2 regions of the uncultured Intestinibacter sp. genome follow, and region 2 is predicted to be linked to the other one. Evidence: predicted binding sites of a transcription regulator. Region 2 holds the regulator's gene; the other holds the start of a gene.
What was found. The regulator HrcA, encoded in region 2, represses chaperone genes, less so after heat shock. The targets are predictions, from matches to a motif close to TTAGCACTCNNNNNNNNNGAGTGCTAA.
Positions count from the first base shown of each region.

Region 1: the regulator HrcA is predicted to act here: its motif matches at 2,696-2,722, upstream of groES (co-chaperone GroES).

Region 1 is NZ_CABQXJ010000048.1:7,812-16,809, reverse strand. It holds gene RDX53_RS09400 (hypothetical protein) at 191-862, shown strand; gene RDX53_RS09395 (hypothetical protein) at 1,042-1,263, shown strand; gene RDX53_RS09390 (hypothetical protein) at 1,383-1,592, shown strand; gene RDX53_RS09385 (DNA-3-methyladenine glycosylase) at 1,662-2,537, shown strand; gene groES (co-chaperone GroES) at 2,813-3,100, shown strand; gene groL (chaperonin GroEL) at 3,127-4,752, shown strand; gene larB (nickel pincer cofactor biosynthesis protein LarB) at 5,033-5,776, shown strand; gene larC (nickel pincer cofactor biosynthesis protein LarC) at 5,958-6,695, shown strand; gene larC (nickel insertion protein) at 6,725-7,129, shown strand; purine riboswitch at 7,205-7,306, shown strand; gene guaB (IMP dehydrogenase) at 7,561-8,998, shown strand, end outside.
Region 2 is NZ_CABQXJ010000013.1:21,040-30,037, reverse strand. It holds gene lepA (translation elongation factor 4) at 1-78, shown strand, start outside; gene RDX53_RS04075 (hypothetical protein) at 313-1,011, shown strand; gene hemW (radical SAM family heme chaperone HemW) at 1,244-2,365, shown strand; gene hrcA (heat-inducible transcriptional repressor HrcA) at 2,467-3,483, shown strand; gene grpE (nucleotide exchange factor GrpE) at 3,514-4,101, shown strand; gene dnaK (molecular chaperone DnaK) at 4,193-6,046, shown strand; gene dnaJ (molecular chaperone DnaJ) at 6,201-7,370, shown strand; gene prmA (50S ribosomal protein L11 methyltransferase) at 7,728-8,669, shown strand; gene RDX53_RS04040 (16S rRNA (uracil(1498)-N(3))-methyltransferase) at 8,678-8,998, shown strand, end outside.

The DNA of each region.
Region 1 (8,998 bases), on a different contig from region 2:
TAATTTTTTTATAATAGAATTATATACAAATTAATTGATAGTACATATACAATAAATTTTATATGTAAAAATAAATAAATGTAAATCGATAAGTGTAAAATAAAAAGCAAATGTTTGCAAAAATGATAAAAATTGGTTAATATATATAAGGCAGAAAAAATTACAAAGGGAGATTTTTATGGGGAATAAAATGAAAAAGAGTAAGCTGCTAAAATTTATAGGGATGATTTTAGTTTTAGCGGTAGTAGTTTTTTCGAGTATTATGGCATATAAAGAGGTTATAATACCTAAAAAATACAATAAATATATAGAATTAGGGAATGAACATATAGCTGAAGAACATTATAGACAAGCAATATATGATTTTGAGAGTGCACTTAGGATAGATAAAAATAGTATAGAAGCACTCTTGGGACTCTCCAAAAGTTATGTAGGGATAAGTGATGATGAAAAAGTTAAAGAATGTGTTATGAAAGCACAATCTTTAGATTTAAAGGATGAAAACTTAGTTTTAGAAATTTTAGACATAGTGAGTAAAAATGACAGAGAAACGATAAGAACAGTTGTTGAAAATTATATAGAAGAAGTCGGATATGATAATGTATCAGAAAGATTTCAATTAACTGTATTTCAAATGACAAATAAGAATGAATTAAGTGAATGTATTGATAGAGCTGAAACCATCTACGAAAAATTAGATAGAGGCAAGGTTAATAATGAGTTATTAGACTATAAAGTAACATTAGATGCGTATATAAAAACAGGAAAAGAAGTTAATGATGGGTATTTTTATACACAAGATGAAGTTAATCAAATGACAGAAGCATTGAAAAAACTGATATCTAGATTTAGTGAGGTTTAGCAGGGATTAACTGCTTTTATCTAATATATATAACGAGGGAGAAATTTATGAACAACAATCAATCAAAAAACGCAGCCCATTAATTATTGTGGTAGCAATTGTAGCTTTAATGGCAGTAGCATTTTCAGGAATTACTGTCTATGCTAAGGTTATACAACCTAAAAAATACGGGGAATATATTGAGCAAGGGAATCAATATTTCTTCTTATTTCCCAGATAAGGCACAAGAAATAAGAAATTATAGAAATGCTTTTGAACAAGAAAAATATAATAGAGAACAAAGTGCAATTGAAGATGCTAAATTAGCTGGTGGCGGAAATGGATGGGTCTTAGATGTAATAAGTCAGAATAGAGATAGTGCCAGAGAGAAATGCTATGAAGTAATAAATAAATATATGTAAAAACAAAAACTTCAGCCAAAACAGGCTGAAGTTTTTTTATTTAATCTTATAATTAAGTTATTTATAAGCTAATATTGATATAAATAATATATAAGTTGATAAATTTAGGGGTGAATAATATGAAAATAAAAATTTTTAAAGATTTTATTGGAGACGGATTTGAAACTACAGAGATAGAAAATACGGTAAATAATTTTATAAAAGACAAGCAAGTTATTGATATAAAGCCAACTATGATTTATGATCATGAGATTGGAGAAGGATTTATAACTATAACTATATTGTATGATGATATTAAAAATAAAAATAACGATTATAAGTTATTGTAATTAATCTACCTAACCAGGGTATAATTAAAATAATATTAAAAAATAGATAAAGTAAGAGGAGAAATCATAATGAAAGTAACACAACAAGGTAACACTGTAATATTAGAAGACGTAAAAAATTTTAACCCTAAACATATATTTGAATGTGGACAATGTTTCAGATGGATAAAACAAGAAGATGACTCATACACAGGTGTGGCAATGGGCAAAGTGATAAACGTTAAACAAGAAGGAAACAAAATATATTTAGATAATACAACAAAAGAAGATTTTGATAACATATGGTATGACTACTTCGACTTAGGAAGAGATTATGAATCAATGGTAAATACATTAAAAGTAATGGATGAGCATTTAGAAAAGGCTACAGAATTTGGCGAAGGAATAAGAATATTAAAACAAGATGGATGGGAAATGCTTATTTCTTTCATAATATCTGCAAATAATAGAATTCCAATGATACAAAGAGCTATAAATAACTTATCAAAAAACTTTGGAACATATATAGGAGAGTATAAAAATCAAGAATACTATGCATTCCCGACACCACAACAATTAAACAAAGCAACTATAGAAGAAATTAGAGCATGTTCAACAGGGTTTAGAGATAAATATATAAAATCAACTGCTCAAATAGTAAATGATGAAAATATAGATGTACTAGAATATAGAAAATTACCAACGGCTGAATGTTTAAAAGAATTACTTAAATTTAATGGAGTTGGTCCAAAAGTAGCTGATTGTATAGCTTTATTTGGTATGCAAAAATACGATACATTCCCTGTTGATGTTTGGGTAAAGAGAGTAATGCAAGAATTCTACGTTGAAGAGGATTTAAGTTTAACTAAAATTAGAAAATTTGGTATAGAGAAATTCGGAGATTTAGCAGGATTTGCACAACAATATTTATTCTATTATGCAAGAGAATTTGGTATAGGAAGATAATTTTTATAAAAGTAATAGAGGATATATTAAAACAAAAAAGAATATATAAAAGCATGCGAAATTTTATTTGAAAAAATTTACTGTAAACTCATAACAATTTGAAAAAAAATCCAATTATAGGTTGAAAAAATGAGTAAAATAGTATAATATAATAATTGTTAGCACTCTTAGTTAAAGAGTGATAAAATTGGAAAATAATAAATAAATTCTATACAAAAAGAATTTTTAAGATGTACTTAACACAAAGATTTTTATATAAATAGGAGGAATGGGACATGAAAATAAGACCATTAGCAGACAGAGTTGTCATTAAAAAATTTGAAGCTGAAGAAAAAACTGCAAGCGGTATAGTATTACCAACAGCAGCTAAAGAACAACCACAAATGGCTGAAGTTATAGAAGTAGGACCAGGTGGTATAGTAGATGGAAACGAAGTAAAAATGGAAGTTAAAGTAGGAGATAAAGTTATCTTCTCTAAATACGCTGGAAATGAAATAAAAGCAGATGGGGAAAATTACATAATATTAAGACAAAGCGATATATTAGCTATAGTAGAATTATAATATTATAAGTAGGAGGATGAATTAACATGCCAAAAGAAATTAAATTTGCAGAAGATACTAGAAGAGCTCTTGAAAGAGGGGTAAATAAATTAGCAGATACAGTTAAAGTTACATTAGGACCAAAAGGTAGAAATGTTATACTTGATAAAATGTATGGTGTTCCACTAATAACAAATGATGGTGTAACAATAGCTAAAGAAATAGAATTAGAAGACAGATTTGAAAATATGGGTGCTCAACTTGTTAAACAAGTTGCAACTAAAACTAATGATGTAGCTGGTGATGGGACTACTACAGCAACAGTTTTAGCTCAAGCAATCATAAGAGAAGGTCTTAAAAACGTAACAGCTGGAGCAAACCCAATCTTAATAAGAAAAGGTATAGCTAAAGCTGTAGAAGTAGCAGTTGAAGAATTAAAAAATCAATCAAGAATAGTTGAAACTGACGAAGCAATAGCTCAAGTTGGTGCTGTATCTTCAGGTGATGATGAAATAGGTCAATTAATAGCTGAAGCAATGAAAGTTGTTGGTAGAGATGGTGTTATAACTGTTGAAGAATCAAAAACTATGAAAACTGAATTAGATACTGTTGAAGGTATGCAATTTGACAGAGGATTTGTTTCTGCATACATGGTAACAGATGTTGATAAAATGGAAGCTGTTTTAAACGATCCTTTCATATTAATAACTGACAAGAAAATATCTAACATTCAAGAAATATTACCATTACTTGAACAATTAGTTAAAACAGGTAAAAAATTATTAATAATAGCTGAAGACGTTGAAGGTGAAGCATTATCTACATTAGTAGTTAATAAATTAAGAGGAACATTTGATGTTGTTGCTGTTAAAGCTCCTGGATTCGGTGACAGAAGAAAACAAATGTTAGAAGATATAGCAATACTTACTGGAGGTACAGTAATATCTTCAGAAGTTGGTTACGAATTAAAAGAAGCTGACTTAAGCATGTTAGGTAGAGCATCTTCAATAAAAGTAACAAAAGACAGCACTACAATAGTTGATGGAGCTGGAGAAAAAGCTAACATAGAAAACAGAATAAACCAAATAAAACATTTAGCTGAAGAAACTACTTCTGATTTTGATAGAGAAAAATTAATGGAAAGACTAGCTAAATTATCTGGTGGAGTTGCAGTAGTTAAAGTTGGTGCAGCTACAGAAGTTGAAATGAAAGAAAAGAAATTAAGAATAGAAGATGCTTTAAATGCAACTAAAGCTGCTGTTGAAGAAGGTATAGTTGCTGGTGGTGGTACTGCACTTGTAAGTGTTATACCAGCAGTAGAAAAATTAATATCTGAATTAGATGGCGAAGAAGCTATAGGTGCTAAAATAATAAGAAAAGCATTAGAAGAACCATTAAGACAAATAGCAATAAATGCAGGTCTTGAAGGTGCTGTAATAGTACAAAATGTAATAAACGCAGATCCAGAAGTAGGATTTGATGCATATAAAGAAGAATATGTAAACATGATAGAAGCTGGTATAGTTGACCCAACTAAAGTTACTAGAAGTGCTTTACAAAATTCTTCATCAATAGCAAGTGTATTCTTAACTACTGAAGCAGCAGTTGCAGAAATTACTCAAAAAGAAGATCCAGCTGCAGCAGTTGGTGGCGGAATGCCAGGAATGATGTAATCTAACTCATTATATTAAAATTTAAAATATCGACTCGAAATTAATGCGCTATATCATAATAGTTTTGTGATATGGTGCTTTTTTTATTTTAGAAAATCTATTGAGATTAAATGGAGATTAGGTATTTAAAATTTATATAACGTATAGGAAATTATACTTATAAATTGTATAAACTAGGTAAAAGGATATTTCTAAATAAAGATGTAAGTGTTACAATATATGTAAATTATAAGGGAAATATATGGTGATATTATCATAGAGAAAGGGGCACAAAGTTAATATGGATGTAAAAAAATTATTAGAAGCAGTTAAAAATGATGAAATAGATATAGATACAGCGATAACTAAATTAAAAGATTTACCTTATGAAGATTTAGGTTATGCAAATATAGACCATCACAGAGAGATTAGAAATGGGTTTCCAGAAGTCATTTACTGTGAAGGAAAAACAGATGAACATATAATAGGGATAGTAGATGTTTTACTTAAAAAACAAAGCAATGTACTTGGAACAAGATGCAGAAAAGAGACTGCTGAAAAATTAAAACAGATATACGACAATGTAGAATATGATGAATTATCGAGAGTATTAATGATAAAAAATCATGAGATTGAAATAGTAGGAAAGGGTACTATAGCAATACTTGCAGCAGGTACATCAGATATAGCAGTGGCTAATGAGGCTTATTATACTGCTAAATTTTTAGGAAATAAAGTAGAGCGAATATATGATGTAGGTGTAGCTGGGATACATAGATTATTAAATAAAAGATACCTTATTGAACAAGCAAGGGTAATAGTTGCTGTGGCAGGGATGGAAGGCGCATTACCAAGTGTTGTTGGCGGAATGGTAGATGTACCAGTAATCGCTGTTCCAACATCAGTTGGATATGGGACAAGTTTTAATGGACTTACTGCGCTTTTAGCAATGTTAAACAGTTGTGCATCTGGGATATCTGTAGTCAATATAGATAATGGATTTGGAGCAGGATATTTAGCTGCTACTATAAATAAATTAAAATAATTATAAATATTGTGGGAATTGAGAAAATTGAATTGATATTATAAATTAAAAACAAATTAAAGTAATTTGTGAAAATATAAAAAATATTATTTGAGTAAAATAATATAGAAATAATCGATATAAATAAATAATTTATTAAATATATAAAAATACATAATAAAACAATACGGGGAGAAAATACATGCAAGAAGAAAAGATTTTATATTTTGATATTATAAGTGGAATATCAGGGGATATGACTTTAGCAACATTACTAAATCTAGGAGTTCCAAAGGAAATATTTTTAAAAGAGTTGGACAAATTAAACCTAAACAAAGAATACAAAATAGAAATAAATGATAAATTTGAAAATGGAATAAGAGGAACAAACGTAAATGTTATAGTAAATGAAGGTCATGTACATAGAAACTTGATAGATATATATGACATAATCGACAATAGTACATTAAACGACAAAATAAAACAAAATGCGAAAGATATCTTTATGGAAGTTGCAAAAGCAGAAGCAAAGGTACATGGGACATCTATCGACAAAATACATTTCCATGAAGTTGGAGCAATGGATTCAATAATCGATATAGTAGGTTCATGTATACTAATAGATTTACTATGCATAGACAAAATATATGCGACAAAAGTACCATTAGGATCAGGTTTTGTTAAGTGTGCACATGGAATAATTCCAGTACCAGCACCAGCAGTCGTAGAAATATTAAAAGACGTACCAGTTAAATTTAACAATGTATCAGGTGAATGTACAACTCCAACAGGAGCAGCAATTATAAAAACTATGTGTGATAAATTTATAGACGAAATTGAATTTGAAACTAAACAAATAGGATATGGAATCGGACATAAAAAATTTGAAGTTCCAAACATGCTAAGAACATTTATAGGTGTAAAAAAAAAAAGAATATAGTCTGGGAGATTAATGTAAATATAGACGACATGTCTTCAGAAATATATTCTCACATATACGAACAAATTTTAAATCAAGGTGCATTAGATATATATACAGAAAGTATTTTTATGAAGAAAAATAGACCTGCATATAAGATTTGTATACTGTGCAAAGAAGAAGATTTACAAAAACTTATAAACCTCTTAATCCTTGAAACATCAACGTTTGGAGTGAGATATCATAAGCTAGAAAGAAGGGTTATAGATAGAAAATTTGAAAGAATAAATACAAAATACGGTGACATACAAATAAAGTTAGGTTACTTAAATAATAAATTAATTAAAGCGACACCAGAGTATGAAGATTGTAAAATAATGGCTAAAAGGGAAAACATACCTCTAGTTAAAGTTTTTCAAGAAATAAATTATTTAATAGCCGAAAAATTTTTTTAAAATTGTTGACAACGTTCATTAATTTTGATAAATTAATATTCAATTAATTGAACAAATTAATTTAAATGAAAAAATAAAGCTAATTAATAAATCACTCGTATATGCTCAGTAATATGGTCTGAGAGTTTCTACCTAGATGCCGTAAATATCTAGACTATGAGTGGAATTATTATATCTGCGACATCTTTAAGTAAATCCGCCGGCCGATATTTATCCCAGCGGATTGGCTATATCAGTGATGTTAAAAGCCTTTATAGTAATTTCACTTTTGTTAAAATTGATGGAAGTTACTATAGAGGCTTTTTTGATATAATTTTTTAAATTTTATAAGATAAATGAATATATATTATTTTAAATAATAATTAAAATTACAATATTTAAAATATTTTAAAATTAACATAATCAATTAACTATGAAAGGGGTAATGTAAAATGGCAACTATCGTAAAAGAAGGTTTAACTTTCGATGACGTATTATTAATTCCACAGAAATCAGAAATAATACCATCACAAATCGATATTAAGACTAAATTAACAAAAGATATTGAACTAAATATTCCGTTAATGAGTGCTAGTATGGATACAGTTACAGAATCTAAAATGGCTATATCTATGGCAAGACAAGGCGGTATCGGTATAATTCATAAAAACATGTCAATAGAAGAACAAGCTTCAGAAGTAGATAGAGTAAAAAGAAGTGAAAGTGGAGTAATAGTAGACCCATTCTCTTTATCTAAAGGTCACACAATTCAAGATGCAGATAACATAATGGCAAGATATAAAATATCAGGCGTTCCAATAGTAGATGAAAACAACATATTAATCGGTATAATTACGAATAGAGATATCAAATTCGAAACAGATGTGACTAGACGTATAGAAGAAGCAATGACAACTAAAGAACATTTAGTAACTGCAAGAGAAGGTATAACTCTAGAAGAAGCTAAAGATATATTAGGTAAACATAGAATTGAAAAATTACCAATAGTTGATGAAGAAGGTCATTTAAAAGGATTAATAACTATAAAAGATATAGAAAAGAAAATTCAATACCCTAATTCAGCAAAAGATAAAAAAGGCAGACTGCTTTGTGGAGCAGGTGTAGGAATAACTAACGATTTATTAGAGAGAGTAGATGCTCTTTATAAAGCAAAGGTTGATATAATAGTTTTAGATAGTGCACATGGACATTCACAAAATGTAATAAATGCCCTTAAAAAAGTAAAGGCTGCATATCCTGATCTTCCGGTTATAGCGGGTAATGTTGCAACAGCAGCAGGTTGCGAAGATTTAATAAAAGCTGGTGCAGATTGTGTTAAAATAGGTATGGGACCTGGTTCTATATGTACAACAAGAGTAGTTGCTGGTATAGGTGTACCACAAATAACAGCTATAATGGATTGTTATGAAGTAGCTAAAAAATACGATATACCAATAATAGCAGACGGTGGTATCCAATATTCTGGAGATATCGTAAAAGCTTTAGCAGCAGGTGCTAATGTTTGTATGATGGGATCAATGTTCGCAGGAACTGAAGAAAGTCCAGGAGAAATAGTATTATATGCAGGTAGATCATATAAAACATACAGAGGTATGGGTTCTATAGCAGCTATGGAAGATGGTTCAAAAGATAGATACTTCCAATCAGGACAAAAGAAATTAGTTCCAGAAGGTGTAGAAGGTATGGTTGCTTACAAAGGGAAAGCAGAAGATATAGTATTCCAAATGATAGGCGGAATAAAATCAGGAATGGGATACTGTGGAGCACCTACAATTGAACAATTACAAGCTAATGCAGAGTTTGTAAAAATAACAGCAGCTTCTTTAAAAGAAAGTCATCCACACGACATAAAAATAACTAAAGAAGCAC
Region 2 (8,998 bases):
AAAAAACGTATGAGACAAATCGGAAACGTAGAAGTACCACAAAAAGCATTTATGGCAGTTTTAAAATTAGACGACTAGATTAAAATAAATAAAAGCTCTATAAAAGATGAAGTATCTATTTTATAGAGCTTTTTTAACATCATTTTTATACTATAATATAAGTTGAAAAGGGTTATAAAATAATATAAAATAAACTTATGCTAATACAGCATTTAAGCTTATTTTATAGCGCATAGGAAATTATATTTATGTAAAGTAAATCTTTAGGAGGGATGAGTTATTTTTATTATAATAGCAATCGTAGCAATAATAGTGGTTTTAAGCATAATTTTAATTAACAAAAATAAATCACAAAGACAACAAATCATCGATAAAATACCAATAAGAATAAGTCTAAATGGAATAAAGGGGAAATCTATAATAACTAATTTAGTCAGTAATATATTAATAGAAGCAGGTTATAAAGTTATAGGAAAAACTGCAAACGAATCTTCAGATATAATTTTAGGACTACAAAATGGTTCAGATGATGAATATTCAAAATTACAACATAAAACTAATAATGATAAATTTTCAGTTTTAAAAAATGCATCAGAGTTAGGCGTCGATGCTGTAATTTATGAAAATATAGATGCAGATTCAGCTTCTAAAAAAGTATCTAAATTTAATGAGCTAAATGAAAATATAGCTGTTATAAGTGAGATTTCTGAGGATTATGTAGAAGAAGATGATAAACTTGTTCAATCATTTGCGCAAGTTATACCTTATGAAGGATATTTAGTAACAACTAACAATAATTACACAGATTATTTTAAAAGTATAGCAAGAGAGAGAAATACTAAAGTAATAATTGCGGATAACTCAAAGATTACATATAAATACTTAGATTTATTTGATTATGATGATGTATCTGTAGAAAATGCTGCCTTATCTATTGCTGTAGGAGAAGCACTAGGAATAGATGAAAAAACATGCCTTAGAGGTATGGTAAATATAAATACAAAAAGGTAAACTTATTTTTTAAGTTTACCTTTTTTAATTTTAAGGTAATTATATATTATCTAAAGCAATGTAGTAAGTCTGTTGATGAATTTTTAATTAAAAAAATAAGTTATTTTATATAGAGTGATTATAATTTATAATAGCAATAGAATGTATACTTATAATTTCATTGTGAAAACTATAAATAAGATAATAAAAACTTATAAAAGCTATAAGAAATAAAAATAGAGAGGGTGATTTTTTGCTTGGATTATACATACATATACCTTTTTGCGTGCAAAAATGTAAATACTGCGATTTTAATTCATATAAAATGATAGTAAATGAAAAAGATAGATTTTTATCTGATTTAAAAAAAGAGATGGCTTTATATAAAAATAAAGATAGAAAAATAAATAGCATATTTTTTGGTGGAGGGACGCCTAGCATATTAAACAATAATGACATGCAATTTATAATGGACGAAATAAAAGAAAACTTCTCTATAGATGAAGATGCAGAAATATCAATGGAGTGCAACCCAGGTACACTTACAGAAGATAAACTAAAATTTATGAGAAGTATTGGAGTAAATAGACTTAGTATAGGACTTCAAGCTGTGCAAGAAAATTTACTTAGATATATAGGTAGAATACATAATTATGAACAATTTGAAAAAAACTATTTAGAAGCTAGAAAAGTAGGATTTAAAAATATAAATATAGATTTAATGTATAATCTTCCACATCAAACTTTTGAAGATTGGAAAGAAACTCTACATAAAATAGTAAGCTTGAATCCAGAACATATATCAGCGTATTCTCTAATTTTAGAAGAAGGAACTAAATTATACGACATGTATATGAAAAAAGAGTTTGATCTTGGTGATGAAGATGAAGATATAAAAATGTATGAATATGCTATAAATTATTTAAAAGAAAATGGATATAATCAATATGAGATATCAAATTATGCTAAAGTGGGATATGAATGCAAGCATAACATATTATATTGGAAATGTAAAAATTACATAGGATTAGGACCGGGAGCATCTGGATATATTAATAATGTTAGATACAACAATGTACAAAGTTTAGATGATTATCATGAAAAATTATTACAAAATCAAAAGCCTATAGATTTCTTTGAAACTCTTACTCAAAAAGACGAAATAGAAGAAAAGATTATCATGGGACTTAGAATGAATGAAGGTATAATTTTTAAAGATTTTGAGGAATTTGAAATAAACTTTGAAGAAAAATATAAAGAACAAATAGCTAAACATTTAAATTTAGAATTAATAGAAATGACACAGGGCGGATTTAAATTTACTCAAAAGGGAAGAGAAATATCAAATAATATTTTTTTAGATTATATAGATTAAATAAAAACTGTTGACAAAAATAAAAATAAGTGTTATATAATATATATAATCTTTTTAGCACTCGAAAATAGTGAGTGCTAACAGCAGGGAGGAAATGAAAAATGGAACTTAATGAAAGAAAAATGAAAATCCTCAAAGCGATAGTTAAAGATTATATTGAAACAGCTGAAGCTGTAGGATCTAGAACAATTTCTAAAAAGCATAATCTTGGAGTTAGCGCTGCGACTATAAGAAATGAAATGGCGGATTTGGAAGAATTGGGATATTTAGTTCAGCCACATACATCAGCAGGAAGGGTGCCAACAGAAAAAGGTTATAAATTATATGTAGATTTGTTGATGGGAACTAATGAATTAAATGATAGCGACAAAGAAATAATTGAAAAATGTGTAGAAAGCAACATGAATCACATACAAGATTTAATTCATGAAACTTCTAAGATGTTATCACAGCTTACTAATTACACAACTATAGGTACTACTAAAATAGTAAAACCAAGTGTGATTAAACATATCCAACTAGTTAACATGGGTGAACACAGTATATTATTAATTGTTGTAACAGATATTGGAGATATTAAAAAGACTGATATTCCTACTAAAAAGTATTTAGATCAAGCTAAGTTGAATATAATTTCTGATAATCTTACTAAAAAGCTTGCAGGAAAAAGTATAACAGATATTGATAACAATTTAATAGCTTTTATAAAATATGAAATAGGAGAATACTCTTCTATAGTGGATAAATTGCTTAGCGTATTAAATTCAAATGTATCAGATGATGATGTATCGATAACATTAAACGGTGTTACAAACATACTTGATTATCCAGAATTTAATGATGTATTAAAAGCTAGAAGCTTTTTAGACATGCTTGAAACAAAAGAAACAGTAGCTAAAATAATACAATCAAAAGGAATATTAAAAGACAATACCAATATAATAATTGGTAGTGATAATGACTGTCAACAAGCCCAAGACTGTAGTGTTGTAACAGCTACATACAAAGTAGACAATGAGCAAATCGGACGTATAAGTTTTATAGGTCCAACGAGAATGGATTATTCTAGAATATATTCGATAATAAATTATATGAATATATTGCTTAATAATAAATAGAAAAATAAAAGAATCGAGGGGTGTAATATCTTGGAAAATAAAGATGTACAATCTGAAGTTAAAAACGATACTAACACTTCAGTTGAAGAACAAGCGGCTGAGGAAGTAAAAACACAACAAACTGAAGATGATAATGTAACAGATATAAATTCTAAATTAGAAGAAAAGAAAGTTGAAGATAAAATAAAAGACTTAGAATCTAAAGTAGAAGCATCTGAAGATAAATATAGAAGACTTCAAGCAGAATATTCTAACTATATTAGAAGAACACAACAAGAAAAAGAGACAATTGGCGTATTTGCTAATGAAAAAATAATAACTGAATTAATACCAGTTATAGATAATATGGAAAGAGCATTAGATGCTTGCCCAGATAAAGAAGAAGCTCTTTATAAAGGTGTAGATTTAGTTTATAAACAACTAAAAGATTCATTAGTAAAATTTGGTGTTGAAGAAATAGAAGCAGAAGATGCTGATTTCGATCCAAATGTTCACATGGCAGTAATGCAAGAAAACATAGATGGAGTAGAACCAAACAAAGTTGTTATGGTACTACAAAAAGGATACAAACTTGGTGCAAAAGTAATAAGACCAACAATGGTTAAAGTATCTTGCTAATAAATTTGTAAATAATAAATAGCTAATAATTGAAAATAGCTAACAAATTAAATAAATTAATTAAAATGAAAATTCCAGGAGGCGTATTAACATGGCAAAAGTAATAGGTATAGATTTAGGTACAACAAACTCTTGTGTAGCAGTTTTAGAAGGTGGAGAACCTCAAATAATAGCAAATAACGAAGGTATGAGAACTACACCATCAGTAGTAGCATTTACAAAAGATGGTGAAAGAATAGTAGGGGAACCTGCAAAAAGACAAGCAGTTACAAATGCAGAAAGAACTGTAACTTCAATAAAAACTCATATGGGTACAGATTACAAAGTAGATATAGATGGTAAAGGATATACTCCACAAGAAATATCAGCTATAATACTTCAAAAATTAAAATCAGATGCAGAAAGTTACTTAGGTCAAACAGTAACAGAAGCAGTTATAACTGTTCCAGCATACTTCACAGATGCTCAAAGACAAGCAACTAAAGATGCAGGTAGAATAGCAGGACTTGACGTTAAAAGAATAATAAACGAACCAACTGCTGCAGCTCTTGCTTACGGTATGGATAAATTAGACGAAGAAAAGAAAATATTAGTATTTGACTTAGGTGGAGGTACTTTCGACGTATCAATACTTGAAATAGGTGACGGTACTTTCGAAGTTTTAGCTACTGCTGGTAACAACAGATTAGGTGGAGACGACTTCGATAAAGTTATAATAGATTACTTAGCTGACGAATTCAAAAAAGCTGAAGGTGTTGATTTAAGATCAGACAAAATGGCATTACAAAGATTAAAAGAAGCTGCTGAAAAAGCTAAAAAAGAATTATCTTCAACAATGTCAACTAACATAAATCTACCATTCATAACTGCAACTGCAGAAGGACCAAAACACATGAATATAGATTTATCAAGAGCTAAATTCAACGAATTAACTGCTGATTTAGTAGAAAAAACTATGGGACCAACTAAGAGTGCTTTAGCTGATGCTGGACTTTCAGTTTCAGAAATAGACGACGTATTATTAGTAGGTGGTTCAACAAGAATACCTGCAGTTCAAGAAGCTGTTAAAAACTTCATAGGAAAAGAACCTCACAAAGGTATAAACCCAGATGAATGTGTTGCTGCTGGTGCTGCTATACAAGCTGGTGTTTTAACTGGTGAAGTTAACGACTTATTATTATTAGATGTTACTCCATTATCATTAGGTATAGAAACTATGGGTAACGTAATGACTAAAATAATAGAAAGAAATACTACTATACCAACTAAAAAATCTCAAGTATTCTCAACTGCTGCAGATAACCAAACTGCTGTTGATATACACGTATTACAAGGTGAAAGATCAATGGCTTACGATAATACTACATTAGGTAGATTCCAATTATCTGAAATACCACCAGCTCCAAGAGGAATACCTCAAATAGAAGTTACTTTCGATATAGATGCTAATGGTATAGTTCACGTTACTGCTAAAGATTTAGGAACTGGAAAAGAACAAAAAGTTACTATAACTTCAGGAACTAACTTATCAGAAGAAGAAATAGAAAGAAAAGTTAAAGAAGCAGAAATGAATGCTGAAGCTGATAAACAAAAGAAAGAAAAAATAGAAGCATTAAACCAAGCTGAATCAACTATTTATCAAACTGAAAAAACTTTAAACGAATTAGGAGATAAAGTAAGTGCAGAAGATAAATCAGCTATAGAAAGTGCTTTAGAAAACTTAAAAGCAGTTAAAGATAAAGAAAGCGCAACAGCTGAAGAATTAAAAACTGCAATGGATGAAGTAATGAACAAATTCCATAAAATATCTGAACAAATGTATCAACAAGCTCAAGCAGCACAAGGTGCAGAAGCTCAAGATGCTGGTTATGACCAAGGTTCAAACGCTGGAAATGGCGATGACAACGTAGTAGATGCAGATTTTACAGAAGTTGATGATAAATAGGTTACAAAGACAGAGTATTTGTGTATAATAAAATTAACGTACTTTTTAAAAGTACTTAGTAAAGAAGATTAGTCTGTTAAAATAAATTTATAATAGCTTGTAGTTTAACATTCTACAAGCTATTATTTTGTAAGATGTAAAGGTGGTGAAATCCTTGAGTGAAAAAAGAGATTACTATGAGGTACTTGGTGTAGGCAAAGACGCAGACGCTAAAGAGATTAAAAAAGCTTATAGAAAATTAGCAATGAAATATCACCCAGACAAAAATCCTGGTGATAAAGATGCTGAAGAAAAATTCAAAGAAATAAATGAAGCTTATGAAGTTCTTTCTGATGAAGAAAAAAGAAGTACTTATGATAGATTTGGACACGACGGATTAAATGGTCAAGGCGGATTTGGCGGCGGTCAAGGATTCGGCGGATTCGGAGGAAGTGGCTTCGGTGGATTCGAAGATATATTCGGAGACATATTCGGTTCTAGCTTTGGAGGTGGATTCGGAAGTTCTTCATCTAGAAGAAGAGGACCAAAACGTGGTGCAGATATAAGACAATCAGTTACTATTAGTTTTGAAGATGCTGCATTCGGTAAGAAAATAAAAGTTAAAATAAATAGAAGTGAAGAATGTGAAGAATGTCATGGTAGTGGAGCAAGACCAGGAACATCTAAAAAAACTTGTCCTACTTGTCATGGTTCAGGAACAGTTCAAAGTGTTCAAAGAACTCCATTCGGTAATATAGCTAGCCAAAGAACATGTTCTACATGTGATGGTGAAGGGGAAATAAATGAATCACCATGTAACAAATGTCATGGAAAAGGTAGCGTAAGAAAAACTAAGACAATAGAAGTTGATATACCAGCAGGTATAGATGATGGTCAAATGATAAAACTTTCTGGTCAAGGTGAAGTAGGAGAAAAAGGCGGTCCTAGAGGAGATTTATATATCGTAGTTAATGTACAAAAACACGATATATTCACAAGAGAAGGATACGACGTTTATATAGAAATGCCAATAAGATTTACTCAAGCGGCATTAGGGGATAAATTAGAAGTACCTACACTAGACGGAAAAGTTTCATACACTTTACCTGAAGGAACTCAAACAGGAACAGTATTTAGACTTAGAGAAAAAGGTATACCTAAATTAAGAAGTAATTCTAGAGGTGACCAATACGTTAAAGTTATAATAGATACACCTAAAAAATTAAACGAAGATCAAAAAGAATTATTAAGAAAATTTGATGAATCTTGCGGAAACAAAGTCCACGAAAAACAGAGGAATTGGAAGAACAAGATAGACACTTTTTTCAAAAATTTAAAGAAATAAATTTATTTAAAAAGTATTTTAAATAGTTAACTGCTATTTAAAATACTTTTTTTTGCTAAAAATTTAAAACTAAAAAGTTTTAATAAGAGAAATAATGGTTATTAAATCTATAAGAAGTTTTTGTATGAATTATAAAATTACAATATTTAGGACAAAATATATAAATACAGAAAAAACTGTTAATTATATGATTTAAAAACTAAAAAAATTGCAGAATTTTGGCGATAGATGTAATTTAGTAATTAACCAATAGATTAAATATGATATAATAATTAAATGAAATTTTTAAAATTGAAAATCATAAGTATAAAATTATAACTTTAAATAATAAAACCTAGAAAGGAAGATAATTATATTATGAATTGGACAGAAGTAACTATAAAAACTACTACAGAAGCTGTAGAAGCAATAAGTAACATATTAATGGAAGAAAGATGTGGAGGGGTTATGATAGAAGACCCAAAAGACTTCTTATTCCAAAAGAAAAATGAACTAGATTGGGATTATGTTGAAGAAGAAGTATTCAACAAAAGTGGACAAGACGGAGTACTTATAAAAACTTACATACCAGAAGAAAGAAATGTATTAGAATTAATCGAAACAGTAAAAGCTAGAATAGCTTTATTACCATCATTCGGATTAGATATAGGTGAAGGTTCTGTATCTTTAAGCAATGTCAACGAATCTGATTGGGCAAATGAATGGAAAAAATACTACAAACCAACAAAAGTAGGTAAAAAAATAGTTGTAAAACCTAGCTGGGAAGAGTATGAAAAACAAGAAGGTGACCTAATAATAGAATTAGATCCAGGGATGGCATTCGGAACAGGAACTCATGAGACTACTTCTATGTGTATAAGAGAATTAGAAAACTACGTAGACGAAACAAAAACTGTATTTGATATAGGTTGTGGTAGTGGTATACTTGCAATTGCAGCTGCACAGTTAGGTGCAAAAGAAGTAGTAGCAGGTGACTTAGACGAAGTAGCAGTAAAAGTATCAAAAGAAAACTGTGAAATAAACAACATATCTGACAAAGTAGTAGTTAAACATGGTTCATTATTTGAAGTTGTAGACTCTAAAGCAGACGTAATAGTTGCAAACATAATAGCAGATATAATAAAAATACTTGCTAAAGATGTAAGCAAATTCTTAAAAGATGATGGTGTATTCATATCTTCTGGTATAATACTTGCTAAAATAGATGAAGTTTGTCAAGCTTTAGAAGAAAACGGATTTGAAATAGTTAAAGTTGAGAGATTAGGAGAATGGTCAGCTATAGTTTCTAAACTTAAGTAGGTGAAATAATGGATAGATTTTTCGTAGATAAGACTAATATAAATTTAGAAAACAACACATGTGTAATAGTAGGAGAAGATGTAAAACATATATCTAAAGTTTTAAGATGTAAAATCGGTGAAAAATTAGAAATATGTGATAATGACAACTCTGAATACATCTGTGAAATAACAGAAATAAACAAAGAGCAAGTAGATTTAGATATAATCGAAAAAAGAGAAATAAAAAGAGAATCAGACTTAAAAGTAAAACTATATCAAGGTCTTCCTAAAAGTACTAAAATGGAATTAATACTTCAAAAACTTACGGAAGTTGGAGTTGATGAAATT